One region of the Nocardia sp. NPDC058633 genome, then DNA from elsewhere that is predicted to be linked to it. Evidence: riboswitches for the same ligand, from Rfam matches in the RefSeq annotation. Region 1 holds a riboswitch; the other holds the start of a gene.

What was found. A riboswitch is a leader RNA that binds a small molecule or an ion and turns the genes downstream of it on or off. The one in region 1 is predicted to bind thiamine pyrophosphate.
Region 2: linked by a shared signal. The riboswitch ahead of ACFWUR_RS14635 (TenA family protein) and the one ahead of thiC (phosphomethylpyrimidine synthase ThiC) in region 1 are both predicted to bind thiamine pyrophosphate.

The regions. Positions count from the first base shown of each region.
Region 1 is NZ_JBHXRA010000003.1:367,141-376,378, forward strand. It holds gene ACFWUR_RS05730 (peptide deformylase) at 1-563, shown strand, start outside; gene ACFWUR_RS05735 (GNAT family N-acetyltransferase) at 675-1,625, shown strand; gene ACFWUR_RS05740 (exodeoxyribonuclease III) at 1,674-2,483, shown strand; gene ACFWUR_RS05745 (homogentisate 1,2-dioxygenase) at 2,557-3,756, shown strand; gene fahA (fumarylacetoacetase) at 3,720-4,943, shown strand; gene ACFWUR_RS05755 (hypothetical protein) at 4,991-5,179, shown strand; gene ACFWUR_RS05760 (MMPL family transporter) at 5,327-7,585, shown strand; TPP riboswitch at 7,660-7,785, shown strand; gene thiC (phosphomethylpyrimidine synthase ThiC) at 7,778-9,238, shown strand, end outside.
Region 2 is NZ_JBHXRA010000009.1:272,741-281,978, forward strand. It holds gene ACFWUR_RS14610 (alcohol dehydrogenase catalytic domain-containing protein) at 1-106, opposite strand, end outside; gene ACFWUR_RS14615 (hemerythrin domain-containing protein) at 290-790, shown strand; gene ACFWUR_RS14620 (hypothetical protein) at 856-1,404, shown strand; gene ACFWUR_RS14625 (aminotransferase class V-fold PLP-dependent enzyme) at 1,491-2,918, opposite strand; gene ACFWUR_RS14630 (FAD-dependent monooxygenase) at 3,198-4,847, shown strand; TPP riboswitch at 4,943-5,039, shown strand; gene ACFWUR_RS14635 (TenA family protein) at 5,030-5,737, shown strand; gene ACFWUR_RS14640 (ABC transporter substrate-binding protein) at 5,734-6,756, shown strand; gene ACFWUR_RS14645 (ABC transporter permease) at 6,734-7,585, shown strand; gene ACFWUR_RS14650 (ABC transporter ATP-binding protein) at 7,578-8,390, shown strand; gene ACFWUR_RS14655 (HD domain-containing protein) at 8,424-9,095, opposite strand.

The sequences.
Region 1 (9,238 bases):
GTGACCCCGTTCTCCACAACCCCACCGCGAAGGTGACGGAGACCCCTGCGGAGCTGGCCGAGCTCATCGCGGACATGTACGACACGCTCGAAGAGTCCAAGGGTGTCGGCCTGGCGGCCAATCAGGTCGGCGTCGGCAAACGGCTGTTCGTCTACGACTGCCCCGACTTCGACGCCGCGGGCAATCCCCTCCGCCGCAAGGGCGTGGTGGTGAACCCGGTGCTGGAGACCTCGGCGATCCCCGAGACCATGCCCGACCCCGATGACGACGAGGAAGGCTGCCTGTCGGTGCCCGGCGAGCAGTTCCCGACCGGTCGCGCGGATTGGGCGAAGGTCACCGGGACCGACGAGAACGGTGAGCCCGTCGAACTGGAGGGCACCGGTTTCTTCGCCCGCATGCTCCAGCACGAAGTGGGTCACCTCGACGGTTTCCTCTACGTCGACGTGCTGATCGGCCGCAATGCTCGCGCTGCCAAGAAGGCCATCAAGCGAAACGGCTGGGGCACACCGGGTTTGAGCTGGATTCCGGGCACCGTCCCCGACCCCTTCGGTCATGACGACTGAATCGTCGCGGTCGGCGCCGCGGGCCTTCGGCCTGTTCCCTCGATCTTGCCTGCCTCCGGGCACTTCGTCGTCGCACCCTTCACTCAGTCCAGACCAAGGCGGCCGGCAACCATGATTCCGCTGGGTCGACGCGTGGTGATGCGGTACCAGCTGCCCGCGGGATATCCCCAGCCGCTCACCGATGTGATCGGCGAACTGGTGTCACTGACGCCGCCGTCGGTGCGTACCGCCGAGGGTGAGCTGGTCTCGGTGTCGGCCGATCGCGTCGTCGCGTTGAAAGCACTGGGGCCACGGCCCATTCGGACCAAGGAGATCCGCTCGCTGGAGACCGCGGCGGCCATGGCCTGGCCGGGCAGCGCGCACCTGTGGATCGACGGCTGGCTGGCGCGGGCAGGCAACGGCTACACCGGACGTGCGAATTCGGCTGTGCCGCTGGGTGAGTCGGGCATCCCCGCGGTGTTGTCGATCGACACCATGCACAAGATCGCGGACTGGTACACGAGTCAGGAATTGCCGCTACTGCTGCAGCTACCCGACCGGCTGGCCCCCGTGCCCCCCACGTGGAACACCTGGAGCGAGACCGTGGTCCTCGGCCTGGACATCGCGAATTTCGTGCTCCCGCAAGGACCGTCGATGGTGCGCATCAGCAGCGAACCCGAGGACGGTTGGCTCCGAACGCACCGCTACCGCGGTGAGATCCCCCTGGATCCCGCTGTGCGCGAGCCGGACCGGGCCGTGCTCACCTCGGTCCTCGACGGCGTTCTCGGCTTCGCCTCGTTGGGCCTGCCCCAGCCCTTGTCCATCGGCCGCGGTGCGGTGACCACCGCGCCCGACGGTCGCCGCTGGGTCGGCCTCACCTGTGTGGCCGTGGCGACCGCGCACCGCCGCAACGGGCTCGGCGCCCTGCTGTGCGCCGAACTGATCCGGTGGGGAGCCGAGCAGGGCGCGAGCCACGCCTACGTCCAGGTCGAGGTGGGAAACTCCGCCGCGCTCGCCCTCTACCGCGAACTCGGCTTCATCGAGCACCACGCCTACCGCTACGCCGCCCCGCAGGGGCACTAGCGGCCGGCGCCGCGGTTCTGAACAGTTCATCGAAAGGACACCGCCACCGTGCGTCTCGCCACTTGGAACGTCAACTCGATCCGCTCCCGCGTCGATCGGGCGATCGCCTTCCTGGACCGCCACGACATCGATGTGCTGGCGTTGCAGGAGACCAAATGCCGTGACGATCAGTTTCCCTTCGAGCAGTTCGAGGCCGCCGGGTACGAGGTGGCGCACGTGGGGCTCAATCAGTGGAACGGGGTCGCGATCGTGTCGCGGGTCGGGCTCACCGATGTCGAGTTCGCGTTCCCCGATCAGCCCGGCTTCGACAAGAACGCGGGCGATTCGCTGATCGAATCGCCGGTGGTCGAGGCGCGTGCGCTCGGTGCGACCTGCGGTGGGGTGCGAGTGTGGAGTCTCTATGTCCCCAACGGTCGTGCGCTCGACGACCCGCACTACACCTACAAACTGAACTGGCTCTCGACCCTGCACGCGAAGGCGGCGAGCTGGCTGGCCGAAGACCCCGCGGCGAAGATCGCGCTGGTCGGCGACTGGAACATCGCCCCTACCGACGACGATGTGTGGGCGCCCGAACTGTTCATCGGCAAGACCCACACCTCCGCGCCCGAACGCGAAGCCTTCCAGTCCATGCTCGACCTCGGCTTCCGCGATGTGATGCGCCCGTTCGCCCCTGGCCCCGGCGTCTATACCTATTGGGACTACACCCAGCTGCGTTTCCCCCGCAAGGAGGGCATGCGCATCGACTTCGTCCTCGCCTCCCCCGCCCTCGCCGACCAGATCAAGGACGCCTCGGTGGACCGCGAGGAACGCAAGGGCAAGGGCGCCAGTGATCATGCTCCGGTGATCGCGGAGTTCTGACGGATTTTCCGCGCGTTCTCGGTTACGTTGGAGGGAGAAGTTTCAGCCTGCGACGCAGCGGGAGGTTCACTCGATGTTCTACCGCCGGGTTGGTGCGGTGCCGCCGAAGCGGCATACGCAGCATCGCGATGAGCACGGCAACCTCTACTACGAAGAGCTGATGGGCGAGGAGGGGTTCTCCGGCGACTCCTCGCTGCTCTATCACCGCGCCCTGCCGCCCGCGATCGTCGATGCGACCGTCTGGGAGCTGCCCGACCAGACCTTGACGCCGAATCATCCACTGCACCATCGGCATCTGCGGCTGCCCCTGCTCTTCCCCGGCGATACGGCGGTCGCGACCGACCCGGTCACCGGGCGCAGACTGCTGCTGGCCAATGCTGACGTGCGGATCTCGTATGTGGTCGCCAAGGGCGCGTCCCCGCTGTACCGCAATGCCATCGGCGACGAGCTGGTGTACGTGGAATCCGGTGCGGCCGTGGTGGAAAGCGTCTTCGGAATCCTGCCGGTACGCCGAGGCGACCAGGTAGTCGTGCCGCGGGCGACGACCCACCGCTGGCTGCCGACGGGCGAGGAACCGTTGCGCGCGTACGTGATCGAGGCATCGAGCCACATCACCCCACCCAAACGCTATCTCTCGAAATTCGGTCAACTGCTGGAGAGCGCGCCCTATTGCGAGCGCGATCTGCACGGACCGCGCGAGTTGCTGCTCGTCGACGACACCGACGTGGAGGTGTTGGTGAAGCATCGCGCGGGCAACGAGGTGATCGGCACCAGAATGACCTACGCGACACATCCGTTCGACGTCGTCGGCTGGGACGGCTGCCTGTACCCCTACACCTTCAATATCGCCGATTTCGAACCGATCACCGGCCGCGTGCATCAGCCGCCACCGGTGCACCAGGCCTTCGAGGCCGACAATTTCGTTATCTGCAATTTCGTGCCGCGCAAGGTGGACTATCACCCGCTGTCGATTCCGGTGCCGTACTACCACTCCAATGTGGATTCCGACGAGATCATGTTCTATTGCGGTGGAAACTACGAGGCGCGCAAGGGTTCCGGCATCACCCAGGGTTCGGTGTCGGTGCATCCGGGCGGTTATGCGCACGGCCCACAACCCGGCGCTTACGAACGCAGCGTCGGGGCGGAGTTCTTCGACGAACTGGCCGTGATGGTGGATACGTTCCGTCCGCTGCAACTCGGTGAAGGTGCGCTGGCCTGCGAGGATCCGGCGTACGCGTGGACCTGGTCGGGTCGCGGGCCGGGGCTGCGGTGAGCCTGCTGCGCGTGGAGGTCCCCGCCGATTCGCTGTTCGGGCCGGAACATATGCCCTACGGTGTTTTCGCACCACCCGGCGGCGACTTCCGGGTGGGTTGCCGGTTGGGCGACATGGTGCTCGATCTGGCTGCGCTGCTCGATGATTCGACCTTCTCGCAACCTGCGATGAATGCCTTTCTCGCACAGGGTGCCCGCCGCTGGCGCGAGGTCCGCGACAGGTTGCGCGCACTAGCCGATACCGCCCTGCCGGTCGATGCCGTGTATCCCGCGTCTGCGGTGCGCATGGCGCTGCCGGTGCGGATCGGCGACTACGTCGACTTCTACGCCAGCATCGACCACGCCACCAATCTCGGCAGGCTCTTCCGTCCGGACAGTGAACCGCTGCTACCGAATTGGCGACACCTACCGGTGGGCTATCACGGCCGGGCAGGCACCGTCGTCGTATCGGATACACCGATCATCCGGCCGCGAGGTCAACGCCGAACAGCCTCTGGCACAATCGATTTCGGCCCCTCTGAGCGCCTGGATATCGAGGCCGAATTGGGCTTCGTCGTCGGCGCGGGCTCCACCCTCGGCGTACCGGTCACCGTCGACGAATTCACCGAGCATGTTTTCGGCGTCGCACTGGTCAACGACTGGTCGGCGCGCGATATCCAAGCGTGGGAGTACCAACCACTCGGCCCGTTCCTCGGCAAGTCGTTCGCCACCTCGATCTCGGCCTGGATCACCCCGCTGGCCGCACTGACAGCGGCCCGGGTGCCGCTCCCGACACAGGACCCCGAACCCCTCCCCTACCTGCGCGGCCTCGACGATTTCGGCCTCGACATCGAGCTGTCCGTCGCGTGGAACGGCGAGGTCGTCGCGCACCCGCCCTACGCGCGCATGTACTGGTCCCCCGCCCAGATGTTGGCCCACCTCACCGCCAACGGCGCCTCGATCCGCCCCGGCGACCTCTACGCCTCCGGCACCATCTCCGGCCCCGAGCCGACCCAGCGCGGCTCATTCATCGAATTGTCCTGGGGTGGTACACAACCCATCACCGTGGCCGGTCGGTCACGCACCTTCCTCGCCGACGGCGACGAGGTGGCGATCACGGCCACCGCTCCCGGCACGGAGGGAAGACGAATCGGCCTCGGCCGGGTAGGTGGACGAATCCTGCCCGCGCACAACACTTCACGCCCCTGAAACTTAGGACTCCCAGCACCCGCCGCCGCGCCGTTACGTTGGCTCCCATGAAATCTCTCATCGCCACCGCTGCGGGTCTCGCTGTCATCGGCCTCGTCCAGCTTCCGCTGGCAGCGCCCGCCGCAGCGGAGTGCGGGCCGTATCCGGTGCCCTGCTCCAACAGTTCGTCGGAACAGGTCCCCTACCTTCTCGGCCTGCTCCAGGCCGCGCTTTTCAACGGGTCGTCCACGGGATAACCACATCGAGTCGGCGGGATCGTCCACCCAGGGGCGGAGATGGTACTCGGCCTACCTCCACCCCGAGGCGGTATCGGGCAGAATCAGGCGCGGGATACGGTAACGGTTCGAACATCCCGAACAGTTTCCGACAAAGAGGGCCCGACGATGTTGACGACAATCGCCCGCACCGCCGTTGCCCGACCCCGCTGGGTGGTCGCAATCGCGCTCTTGCTGATGGTCCTGTGTGGCGCGATCGGCGCTACGGTGCACTCGCACATGAAATCGGGCGGATTCGTCACCGGTGATCTCGATTCGGTGCAGGCGAGCCAATACCTCGGCGACCACTTCCCTGGCAGCGAGCCCAACTACGTCCTGACGATCTCCGCCGAGAACGTGGCCGATTCCGGCGCCGCGCGGGCGGCGGCCGAGCATGCGATCGCCGTCCTCGACGCGCATGCCGAGATTGTCAGCGGCGTGCAGTCGTATTGGACCGCACGCCCCGACCTCAAACAGGCGATGCTCAGCAACGACGGCAAGCACGCGCTGATCCTGGCCAGCATCGAGGGCGACGATGCCGAACTGCCCGTTCGGGCGGCGATGCTGAGCGAGCAACTGCAGGTCGAGAGCGGTGCGGTCACCGTAAAGGCCGGTGGGCTCGCCGCCTCCTTCGCCGATATCAACACCCAGATCAGCAAGGACCTGATCATCGCCGAGGCGATCGCGATCCCGATCACCGGCCTGTTGCTCGCCCTGGTGTTCGGCAGTCTGATGGCTGCCGCGCTGCCGATCGCGATCGGACTGTTCGCCATCGCGGCGTCGCTGGGCATTCTGCGCGTGCTCACCGCCCTGACCGATGTGTCGATCTTCGCGCTGAACATGACCACGGCACTCGGACTCGCGCTGGCGATCGACTACAGCCTGTTCATCGTCAGCCGGTATCGCGAGGAATTGACCGCGGGCGCCACGCCGTCTGCCGCGGTGACCCGGGCGATCCAGACCGCCGGTCGTACGGTCGTGTACTCGGCACTTGTCGTCGCGCTCTCGCTGTCGGCACTGCTGGTGTTCCCGCAGTACTTCTTCAAGTCGTTCGCCTACGCGGGCATCGCCGTGGTGGCCGCCGCCGCGGCCGCCGCGGTGATCGTGCTGCCCGCGATGCTCATCCTGGTCGGCGATCGCATCGACGCGGGCGATCTGCGCGCACCGATGCGCCGCCTGTTCCGGCTGGCCCCGCGGACGGAGAAGCCGCCGCGCCAGACGTTCTGGTATCGCCTCGTCGTCGCGGTGATGAAGCGGCCGATGTCGATCGCGCTGGCCACCACCGCGTTCCTGTTGCTGCTCGGCTCACCGTTCCTCGGTGTCCAGTTCGGCTACCCCGACGACCGGTCGCTGCCCACCGGCGTCGCCAGTCGCGAAGTGGGCGACATCCTGCGCACCGAATTCGACGCCGACCTCGCCTCGGCCGCGACCATCGTGCTGCCCGAATTCCGTGGCAGCGCAGCCGAACTCGACACCTACGCGCGCGAGCTGTCCACCGTGCCCGACGTGCCTGCCGTGCTCAGCAGCGCGGCGGTGTACCGCAACGGGCTGCGGGTGGCCGCGGGTGTACCCGAGATGACGGATGCACAACACGGCGCCTACCTGTCGGTCGCCACCTCACTCGACCCCTACTCCGACGCCGGCGGCGCCCAACTCGATACCCTGCGCGCCGTTGCCGCCCCATCGAAAGCCCTGATCACCGGCCCGGCCGCGCTCAACCAGGACTCGGTCGAGGCGATCACCGGCAAACTGCCACTGGCGGGCGCGCTGATCGCGCTCACCACCCTGGTGCTGCTGTTCCTGTTCACCGGCAGCGTGGTGTTGCCGATCAAGGCGCTGATCCTCAATATCCTGTCGCTGGCCGCGACCTTCGGCGCGATGGTGTGGATCTTCCAGGAAGGACACCTGTCGGAACTGCTCGGCTTCACCGCCACCGGCACCCTCAACCTGGCCATGCCCATCCTCATGTTCAGCCTGGCCTTCGGCGCGTCCATGGACTACGAGGTCTTCCTGCTCTCCCGAATCCGCGAGGAATGGCTGGCCGGACCGAAGACCACCGAGGGCAATACCGAGGCCGTCGCGATGGGCGTGGCCCGCACCGGACGCATTTTCACCGCCGCCGCCCTACTGATGAGCATCGTGTTCCTCGGCGTCGCCACCTCCGGCGTCTCGATGATGAAGCTGTTCGGCCTCGGCTGCGCGCTGGCGGTGATCAGCGACGCGACGGTGATTCGCGGCCTGCTCGCACCCGCGCTCATGCGGATGATGGGCACCTGGAACTGGTGGGCACCGAAGCCACTCGCGGCGCTGCACAACAAGTTCGGTCTCGATGAAGCCGAGGACAGCACGCATGACGCGCCGAAGCAGCTCGACTCGGCGTCGGTGTAGCGAGCCTCGCGCGCGATCCGTCCGGTCCATCCCCGGGCGGGTCGCGATACCCGGCGGGTAACGTCGGCGGGGCAATTCACACCAACGGGGGCTCGCACCAGCGGGCTGAGAGGACGGCTAGCCCTATCGGGCGTTCAGGGCCGTCGACCGTATGAACCTGACCGGGTAATGCCGGCGTAGGGAGGAACAGTCATGGGCTCGAACACGTCTTCCACCGGGGCGGTCGACACCGTCACCACCGGACCGATCCAGGGCAGCGTCAAGCACTACCAGCAGGTAGACGGCCTGCGCATCCCGGTTCGCCGCATCAACCTCACCAACGGCGACCACTTCGATGTCTTCGACACCAGCGGGCCGTACACCGACGACAACGCGGTGATCGATCTCGAAGCCGGGCTGCCGAAACTGCGCGACGAATGGGACAAGCCCACCGTCGAAGGCCCGCGTACTCAGCTGCACTGGGCTCGCGAGGGCATCATCACCCCCGAGATGCGGTTCATCGCCGCCCGCGAGGGTGTCTCGCCCGAGCTGGTGCGCGACGAGGTCGCGCTCGGTCGCGCGGTGATCCCCGCCAACCACAACCACCCGGAGCTGGAGCCGACCATCATCGGCAAGAAGTTCCTGGTCAAGATCAATGCCAATATCGGCAACTCGGCGGTCTCGTCGTCGATCGCCGAAGAGGTCGAGAAGATGGTGTGGGCCGCGCGCTGGGGCGCCGACACCATCATGGACCTGTCCACCGGGAAGAACATCCACGAGACCCGCGAATGGATCCTGCGCAACTCGCCCGTCCCGATCGGCACCGTTCCGATCTACCAGGCGCTGGAGAAGGTCAACGGTGATCCCACCGAGCTCACCTGGGAAATGTACCGCGACACTGTGATCGAGCAGTGCGAGCAGGGTGTCGACTACATGACCGTGCACGCGGGCGTGTTGTTGCGCTATATCCCGCTCACCGCCAAGCGCGTCACCGGCATCGTCTCGCGCGGTGGATCCATCATGGCCGCTTGGTGTTTGGCCCATCACCAGGAATCGTTCCTGTACACGCACTTCCGGGAACTGTGCGAGATCCTCGCGAAGTACGACGTGACCTTCTCCCTCGGCGACGGCCTGCGCCCCGGCTCCATCGCCGACGCCAACGACGAGGCCCAGTTCGCCGAACTGCGCACCCTCGGCGAACTCACCAAGATCGCGAAATCCTACGGCGTGCAGGTGATGATCGAGGGCCCCGGCCACGTGCCGATGCACAAGATCGTCGAGAACGTTCGGCTCGAGGAAGAGCTGTGCGAAGAAGCGCCGTTCTACACCCTCGGCCCGCTGGCCACCGATATCGCGCCCGCCTACGACCACATCACCTCGGCCATCGGCGCCGCGATCATCGCCCAGGCGGGCACCGCGATGCTCTGCTACGTCACCCCCAAAGAGCACCTGGGGCTGCCCAACCGCGACGACGTCAAGGTCGGCGTCATCACCTACAAGATCGCCGCCCACGCCGCCGACCTCGCCAAGGGCCACCCGCACGCCCAGGACCGCGACAACGAATTGTCCAAGGCCCGTTTCGAATTCCGCTGGCACGACCAGTTCGCCCTCTCGCTGGATCCCGACACCGCCCGCGAGTACCACGACGAGACGATGCCCGCCGAGCCGGCCAAG
Region 2 (9,238 bases), on a different contig from region 1:
CGGTCGAAGTGACCCGGATGACAGCGTCGGTGGCGGCCTCGATCCGGGGATCGGGCACCGTGTCCACAGCGACTTTACGTTTGCCTTGCCACGTGACTGCCTTCATCGCTACCTCTACTTGTCGTCGGAGAACGCTCGATATCGACACAGCCGCACAGGCGGTGCCTACCCGGTCCGGGCCGGGCCAATCCGGATCAACGAGCCGGCTCATCCGATTGAGTGATGTCGGGCGGGGTATGCGAAAAATAACGACCAGCAGCCACAGTTCTGACACTTCGAGGGAGTATCGATGTCCACTGATGCGATTGTTCTTCTGCGTGAGGATCACAAGGCGATCCGAAAACTGTTCCGAGACTTCGAAAAGGCCGGGCACGACGCGCACGCCACCAAGGGACGCCTCGTGAAGAAGATCATCGAAGCGCTGACCGTGCACACCTATCTCGAGAACGAGTGCATGTATCCAGAGGTTCGCGAATTGCTTCCCGAGCTCGAGGACGACATTCTCGAATCGTACGAAGAACACCACGTCGCCGACGTGCTGGTGATGGAACTGGCGGCGATGAAGCCCGACGACGAGCGGTTCACCGCCAAGGCCACCGTGCTGATCGAGAACGTCGACCATCACATCGACGAAGAAGAGGACGAATGGTTCCCGAAGGTTCGAGAGGAGCTGGGGCGCAAGCGCCTTCAGGAAATCGGTGCCCGGATGATCGAATTGCGGAAGAAGGCGCCGACTTCACCTACCCGACCCGGCGCGCTGAAGAAGGCCGTCCATGCGATGACCGCCTGATACGTCCACGGTCCATTAATCTCTGATGCGGACATCCAGCCGAGCAGGAACGACCAAGGAGACGAATGTTCACTCGATATCGTCTAGCCGGTGCCGTTGTTCTCGCGAGCGCGTCGTTCGGGATCATCCCGTTCGCCGCGCCGGGCATTGCCGCACCGCCCGGTAACCGAACTGCGGACCCGATCATCACCTGCACCGAAAACGGCACCGTCGCCTGGGCCGGTACCGGATTGGGCGAGATGCCGACGAAGGTCGAATGGACCGCTACCACCGAATTCACCGACTGTGTGGGGTCCGCGGTCGACAGCGGTGAGCCCTACCCCGTCAGGATGGATGAAGCGGGCACCGAGGTCGCCTCCTGCGACGGCAAGGTCAACGTTCATCAGGGCACGGGCACCATCACGTGGTCCGATGGCAGCACCAGCGCAATCAGCAGCAAGTCCGCGGGCAATCAGAGCAAGGCCAAGGGGTCCGGTCCGGCCACCTTCCCGATCAGCATCGACTCCGGCACCTACGCCGGGCATACCGCGTCGGACGACAACACGGTGACCACCGAACAGGCCTGCCCCGGCGTGACCGAGGCGGCACTCACGGGCACGTTCACTGTGTACTGATTCTCCACGACAGGTGCGAGCCGCCGCCGAGCCCTGGTTCGGCGGCGGCTCGCACCGCATCACGTCGGGCCGACATCACGCAGGAGTCAGTGCGGCGCGGCGACGACATCCGCCCACTCGCTCACCAGCGCCCACGCGGTGGCCACATGCTCATGACGGGTGGCGGTGCCCCCGACAGCCAACCGGAGCGCGAATGCGCCGCGGACCACGGTGTGGGACAGAAAGACTCGGCCCGTCGCGTTGACCGCGTCCATCAGTGCCCGGTTGACCTCGTCTCCCCCGCGCAACCGAAAACAGATCAGCGACAGCGGATGCGGGACCAGCACGTCGAAACGATCGTCCGCACCCACCCACGAGGCGAACTGCTGGGCCAGACCCACGCTGTGGCGGATATGTTCGCGCAGCCCGGCCGCGCCGTACCAGCGGATCACCGCCCACAGCTTCAGCGCCCGGAACCGACGTCCCACCGGCACCTGCCAATCCCGGTAGTCCACCACAGCACCGGATTCGCTCGCGCTGTTGCGCAGGTATTCCGGCAGCACCGACAACGCGCCGGTCAGCGCGCCCCGATCGGCGACATAGCAGGCATCGAAGTCCAACGCGGTGAGCAGCCATTTGTGCGGGTTGGTCGCGTAGGAATCGGCGAACTCCGCCACGCCCGCGTTGATCCACCGCAGCTCAGGACATATCGCCGCGACGCCCGCGTATGCGGCGTCCACGTGCAGCCAGGCACCGTATTCGCGGCACACCGGGCCGATGAACTGGACCGGGTCGACCGCGCCGGTCGACGTCGTGCCCACTGTCGCCATCACCAGAACAGGGGTCCGGCCACGAGCCACATCCTGTTCCATCGCCGTCCGCAGCGCCTCCGGATCCATCGACAGGTCGGCGCGGGTCTCGATGAAACGCACGGCCGAGGAGCCAAGACCCGTGATCCGCGCGACCTTCTCGAAACCGCAGTTGGCCTCGGTCGAGGTGTAGACGGCGTAGCGCCCACGGTCGATACCGTCACGTACGACCCGCCCCTCTGAGGCCCGGTGCAGCGCCGCGAGCAGCGTGACGAGCATCGCGCTCGAGGCTCCGTCCTGCACCACACCGCCGCCGCTGCCCGCGAAAGTGAAACGTTCGGGCAGGCCGATCAACCCGGCGAGCCAGTCGAGGACATGCTGCTCCAGTTCGGTGCAGGCCGGGGCACTCTGCCACAGCATCCCCTGCACTCCCAACCCGGAGATCAGCAGATCGGCCAGCGCGGCAGGCCCCGATGCACCCGTCGGGTAATAGGCGAAGAAGCCGGGATGCTGCCAATGCGTCAAGCCGGGGACGATGATGCGATCCATGTCATCGAGCAGCGCGTCGAAGGGCTCGCCGACGTCGGGCGGACACTGCGGCAGTAGTGCGCGCACCTCACCGGGGGCCACCGTCGACAGCACCGGCAACGACTCGACCCGCTCCCAGTAGTCCGCCACCCAGTCCACCACGGCACGACCGTGCTCGCGGAACTGTGCCGCGGTCATGTGTCGAGGCGGCGGTGCACCATCGACCACCTGTTCACCGGGGTGGCTCGGCTCGCTCGTGCCACGGGGAGGGGGAACAACACGCGGGGTCGTCGCCACCGCACACAGGGTAGAGGTCCGGTGCGCCGATGGGTGCCGACGCGACGTGTGTCGTACCGCGAACAGGTGCGATGAAGTCCCGGCCGCGACCCGTTGGTTCGGGGGATCCCTCGGGTCGGTGCCAGGCGTACGATCAGCGGACAACATGAGGCGGGGGCTTCCAGCACGAGGTGATGTCGCATGTTCGATACCGATGTTCTGATCGTCGGCGCGGGTCCGGTGGGTTCGGCGGCCGCCGTGGAGGTGGTCCGACACGGTGCGCGGTGCCGGATCGTCGACGCGCGATCCGATCCGCCGCAGTACGCGAAAGCGGTGGGCATCCAGCCCCGCACACTGGAGGTGTTCGAGGCGATGGGCATCCTGCGGGAGGTCCTCGACGCCGGGATTGTGTTGCGCGGCCAGATCGTGTACATCAACGGCGTCGAGGCCGACCGAATGGATCTGGCTTTGCCACCCGAGGTCCCCTTCGGCTTCATCGGACTCCCCCAGTACGAGACCGAACGGATCCTGCGACAACACCTGGAATCGCTGGGTACGCGCGTCGAGCGCGGGATCAGGCTTGTGGGGTTCACCCAGGACGAGGACGGCGTCGATGCGGTACTCGCCGGTCCGCAAGGCGAGCACATGGTGCGGGCTCGGTATCTGGTGGGCTGCGACGGTGCGCACAGCACCGTCCGCAAGTCGCTGGGCCTGTCGTTCGAGGGCGCGGCTTTCGCCGAGCAGTACATGCTCGGCGACGTCGAACTGGACTGGTCGCAGCCACACGGCTACAACATCCGGTCGATGCACCAGACGAACGGTGTCACCGACGACGCACTGGTGTGCATCCCGCTGCCCGGCCGCCACCGCTACCGGGTGTCGATGCGGGTTCCCCCGGAACTCGAGTCCGACACCTCCGTGGGCGGCGACAAGGTCGAGCACGGACTGTCCACCGGGCCCGGCCCGCGACTGGCCGACATCCAAGCGGTGCTCGACCGGCTCGCGCCGGAACCGGTGACCGCCTCCCATCTGCGCTGGTCCTCGGTCTTCCGAATCAGCCATCGCATCGTCGACTCCTATGGGCGGGGACGGGTTTTCGTCGCGGGCGATGCCGCCCACATCCATCCGCCGACGGGCGCCCAGGGCATGAACACCGGCATCCAGGACGCCCACAACCTCGCGTGGAAGCTCGCGCTGGCTGTCGCGGAGGTGGCCGCGCCGTCCTTGCTGGCCAGCTATGACGCCGAGCGCAGGCCGGTCGGCGAGGAGGTGGTCGGTCGCACTGTCCGCAACGCTCGCGACGGGATCGGCGTGGACGAATCGGACCCCGAACGCGTCGTGCTCCGCGAGGCGCAGCTGCTGATCGACTATCGCGACAGTCCCATCGTCACCGAATCCCCCACCGGCGCACCGTCACCCACCGCGGGCAGTCGCGCTCCGGACGCGACCGGGCTGACCCGAGACGGCGTGACATCTGCTTTCCGCCTGTTCACCCTGCTCGCGGGCCCCGGCCACACGCTGCTCCGCTACGTCGACAACGCCGGCGACACCGCCAATCTCGCCGAGCTGGAACGCCACGTCGACCTGCTGAGGAAACTCACCGACGACCACCTCGACACGTACCTGATCGCGAGCCCGGCGGCCACCGTCGGCCCGACGACCCTGCCCGTCATCCGCGACAGTGACGGCGACTTCGCCCGGCGGTATCGCTGCGCGGCCGGTGCGGCCTACGTCGTCCGCCCCGACGGATACCTCGGCTACGCCGCCTCCCCCGCCTCCCCCGACGACCTCATCCGTCATATCGGATCGACCTTCGCCCCGGCACCCGAAAGCGTCCTGGGGACCGCCTGATCCCGCGCGTGCGCCGAACAGCTACCACCGTGACCGGGGCTACACGCGGAACCGGGCGTTGCCCGCGTGTCGGCGGTCGCTGCTAGTGTCGGTCGAGTTCTGACACGGGGTGTCTCGCGACCGCGAGGCTGAGAACAGACCCGATGAACCTGTTCAGGTAATGCTGACGAAGGGATGTCACGGTGTTGCACGCCCACACCACGAATACAGATTTGTTCACCGATCACCTCTGGGACCGGACCAAGGTCCTGCGGAGTGCGATCGACGAGCTGGAATTCCTCCGACACCTCGGCGAGGGCACGTTGCCGCTCGAGGTGTTCCGCACCTATATCGAGCAGGATTCGCTGTATCTCACCGGGTATTCGAAGGCGCTGGCGATACTCGCCGCCAAGTCGCCCGACCCGCAGACCGCGGCCTTCTGGGCGAGCTCCTCCGCGAACGCCGCCGCCGTCGAGTCCGCCATGCACGAGCAGCTGCTCACCGGTGGCGCGCTGCCCCCGCGCCAGGGCGAGCCGGAGCATTCGCAGACCTGCTTGGCCTATGTCTCCTACCTGATCGCCGCGGCCGCGACCGAGTCCTATGCCGTCGCCGCGGCGGCCGCGCTGCCCTGTTTCTGGATCTACGCCGAAGTGGGGCGCGAACTGGCCGTGAGCGCCGCGAAGGTGATCGCCGCCGACTCCGCGCACCCGTACGCCCAGTGGGTCACCACCTACGGCGCGGCGGAGTTCCAGCAGTCCGCGGCCACGGCTCGATCGCTGGTCGACGCCGCGGCCGAATCGGCGAGCGAGCAGGAGCGGGCGGCGATGGAGAAGGCTTTCGTCCTCGCCGTGCGCTACGAGTTGATGTTCTGGGACACCGCCCTGCATCCGCAGCCCTGGCCCGCCGCATGAACGGGCGTCTGCGCCGCGCACTCGCGGTCCTGGCGACCACCGTCGCCACCCTGTCACTGGTCACCGCCTGCGGTGCGGGCGGCGCCTCGGATCACACCATCCGGTTCGCGCTGGACTGGACGCCGAATACCAACCATGTAGGGCTCTACGTGGCGTTGCAGCGCGGCTACTTCGCCGACGCCGGCCTGGATGTGCAGGTCCTGCCGTACAACAACACCTCGGTCGACACGTTGATCGATGCCGGAAACGCGGAATTCGGGATCAGTACCCACAATTCGTCGACCTTCGCCCGCGCGTCGGGTGCGCGGGTCAAGTCCGTGCTCGCCCCACTACAGCACTGGGCGACGGGCATCGGGGTGCGCGCCGATCGCGCCGACCTCGCGAGCCCCAAGGACCTCGACGGCAAGACCTACGCCGGTTTCGGCGACCCGGGCGAGCGCGAAGCCCTACAGCAGGTCATCCGCAACGACGGTGGCACCGGCGATTTCACCTCGGTGGTGCTGGGTTCGTCGGCTTATGAAGCGGTCTACTCCGGCAAGGCGGACTTCACCGTCTCGTATCTGGCCTGGGAAGGGATCGAGGCCGAGCACCACGGCACCCCGATGCGGTACTTCCGGTACACCGATTTCGGCTTCCCGGACGCCTACGCGATCGTGATCGACGGCAACGAGGGCTGGCTGGCCGAGAACCCGGACCGCGCCGCGAAATTCGTGCAGGCGCTGCAACGCGGCTACCAGTTCGCCGCGGACGATCCGGACGCGGCGGCCCAGGATCTCATCGACGCCAATCCGGGCGCGTTCAACGACGAGTCGCTGGTGTTCGAGAGCCAGCGCATGCTGGCCGAGCAGTTCATGAAGGACGCCGAGGGCAAGGTGGGCACCCAGACGGTGCAGCAGTGGTCGGCCAATTCCAGCTTCCTGTACCGGGGCGGTCTGCTGACCGGCCCGGATGGAAAGCCGCTGACCACCGAACCCGATTGGTCGACGTATTTCACCGATGAGTACCTCGCCAACCCGTGAGCTGTCCGTAGCCGCGTCGCCGTCGACTCCGTTCGGCGACGACGGCGGGACGGCTCGCTGGGCAGGGCTTCGGTGGGCGGTGCCGTCGTTCGTCACGGTGGCGGCGCTCATCGCGATCTGGCAGGTCTACGTCACGAGCAGTGGTGTCCGTCCGCAGGTGCTGCCCTCGCCGCTGCGGGTCGTCCAGCAGGGTTGGGCGCACCGCGACGAGATCGGTTCCCATGCGGCCGCCACTTTGCAGGTGACTCTGATCGGGTTCGCGGTGTCGCTGAGTCTGGCGTGGGTGCTGGCGGTGGTCGTGGACTTCTCGCCGTGGCTGCGGCGCGCGTTGGTGCCGTTGTTCGTCGCGTCGCAGACCGTGCCGGTCGTCGCGATCGCACCGTTGATGATCATCTGGTTCGGGTTCGGACTACTGCCGAAGATCTTGGTGGTCGCGCTGGTCACCTTCTTCCCGATGGCCATCGGCCTGATCGAGGGATTCGCCGCGGCCGACCGCGACGCGGGCGCACTGCTACGGAGCATGGGCGCCTCCCGACTGCAGGTGTTCCGTTATGTGCGACTGCCGTCCGCGTTGCCGCGATTCTTCACGGCACTGCGGATCGGCATCACCTACGCGGTGGTGGGCGCGGTGTTCGCCGAATACGTCGGGGCGAGCGTCGGTCTCGGGATCTACATGAACCTGCAGAAGAATTCGTTCCGCACCGACCTGGTCTTGGCGGCGGTGCTGGTCGCGGCCGTGCTGAGCATCGCGCTCTACCTGTCGACGTTCGCCATCGAACGCCTCGTGGCGCCGTGGTCACGTGCGCAGAACAGGAGCCGACGTGACTGACGCCGCGGGTGATCGAATCGTCGTCGACCATCTCACCAAGTCGTTTCCACAGCCCGGTCGGCGCAGCCCGGACCTCGAGGTGCTGGGCGGGATATCGTTCACCGTCCGATCGGGCGAGTTCGTCACCGTCATCGGGCCGAGTGGTTGCGGCAAGAGCACCGTGTTCAACATGCTGGCCGGACTCGAATCCCCCGACTCCGGCAGCGTCGGCTTTCGCGCGGCCGACGGCGAGGACATCGCATCGCATTGCGCCTACATGCCGCAGAAGGACCTGCTGTTCCCCTGGCGAACCATCCTGGACAACACCATCCTCGGCTTGCGCGTTCAGGGTGTCCCGAAAACGGAGGCTCGTCGCCGTGCCCGGGAGCTGTTCCCGATATTCGGCCTGTCCGGTTTCGAGGACGCCCGCCCGTCCCAACTATCGGGTGGGATGCGCCAGCGGGCCGCACTACTGCGGACCGTGGTCCAAGAGCGTGAACTGCTGCTGCTAGACGAACCCTTCGGCGCGCTCGACTCGCTGACCCGCACCGAGATGCAGTCGTGGTTACAACAGGTCTGGCAGCGCTACCGCTGGATGGTCCTGATGATCACCCACGATGTCCGTGAGGCGGTGTATTTGTCGGACCGCGTGATCGTACTGTCGGCCCGCCCGGCCACGGTGCGCCACGAACTGCGCATCGACCTGCCTCGACCGCGCGAATTGTCCACGATCACCGCCCCCGAATTCGTCGCGCTGGAAGAGGAACTGCTCACGATCCTGCACGAGGAATCGCGTCGGTCGTTCGCCGAACAGCGGCAGGTGTAGTACGCCGCCGGCAGCGCCGACCCGGTAGCCGAGTCAGTCCTGCCAGCCACTCGCGTCGAGAATCATGTCCCATGTGTAGGGCACCAACTGCGGATGACGCAGCCGCAGGATCTCGCCCGGCAGCGAGCCCGGTGGTGCTTTGCGCGGGTCCGCGACGGCTTGACGTTCGATGATGTCGGTGAGAGCCCGTGTGCCGCCGAGTCGCGGATAGCGGGCGTGGACCAGGTCCGCGAATCCCGCAGGCAGGTCCGCGGGTCCGCCGCCGACGTCGAGTCCGATACCGGTGACCGCGATCCAGATGGCGGCGGGTCGCCGTCGGCGGTACACCGGGGAGTCGCTGAGCCCGGTTGTGTGTGCGGCGATGGCATCCCAGACGATGTCGACGCGCTCATCGCGAATGCCCTGCGCTTCGAGGAATTCGGCCGCGAAATCCGCGCCGTCCATCTCGAATCGCCGTGTGCCGTTGGCGCGTTCGGCCAGGCCGATATCGTGCAGCGCGCAGATGAGGTACACGAGCTCCTCGTCGTAGTCCGCACCAGGCCGCAAACCCTGGGTGGCGGCGAGGGCGCGGCCGAAGAGGAACCCGCGAACGCTGTGGTGGTACACCGGCTTGTCGAGGGCCTCGGTGATCAGCCGGTGGGTTTGCTTCGCGACCGGCGTGGTCGGTAGCGCCAGGGGTTCGTTGTCAAACGTTTTCTGCGACATGGGGTTTGCTCCTCTCGGTGCGCCCGGGTTGCCATCACATCCCACAACCTTCAGGCTGATTGAAGCATAGCTGCGAGTTTCAATCAGGCTGAAGGTTGTGGGATAGATCATCGTCCGTGGGGCGGCCAACCGAAAGTTGGTGG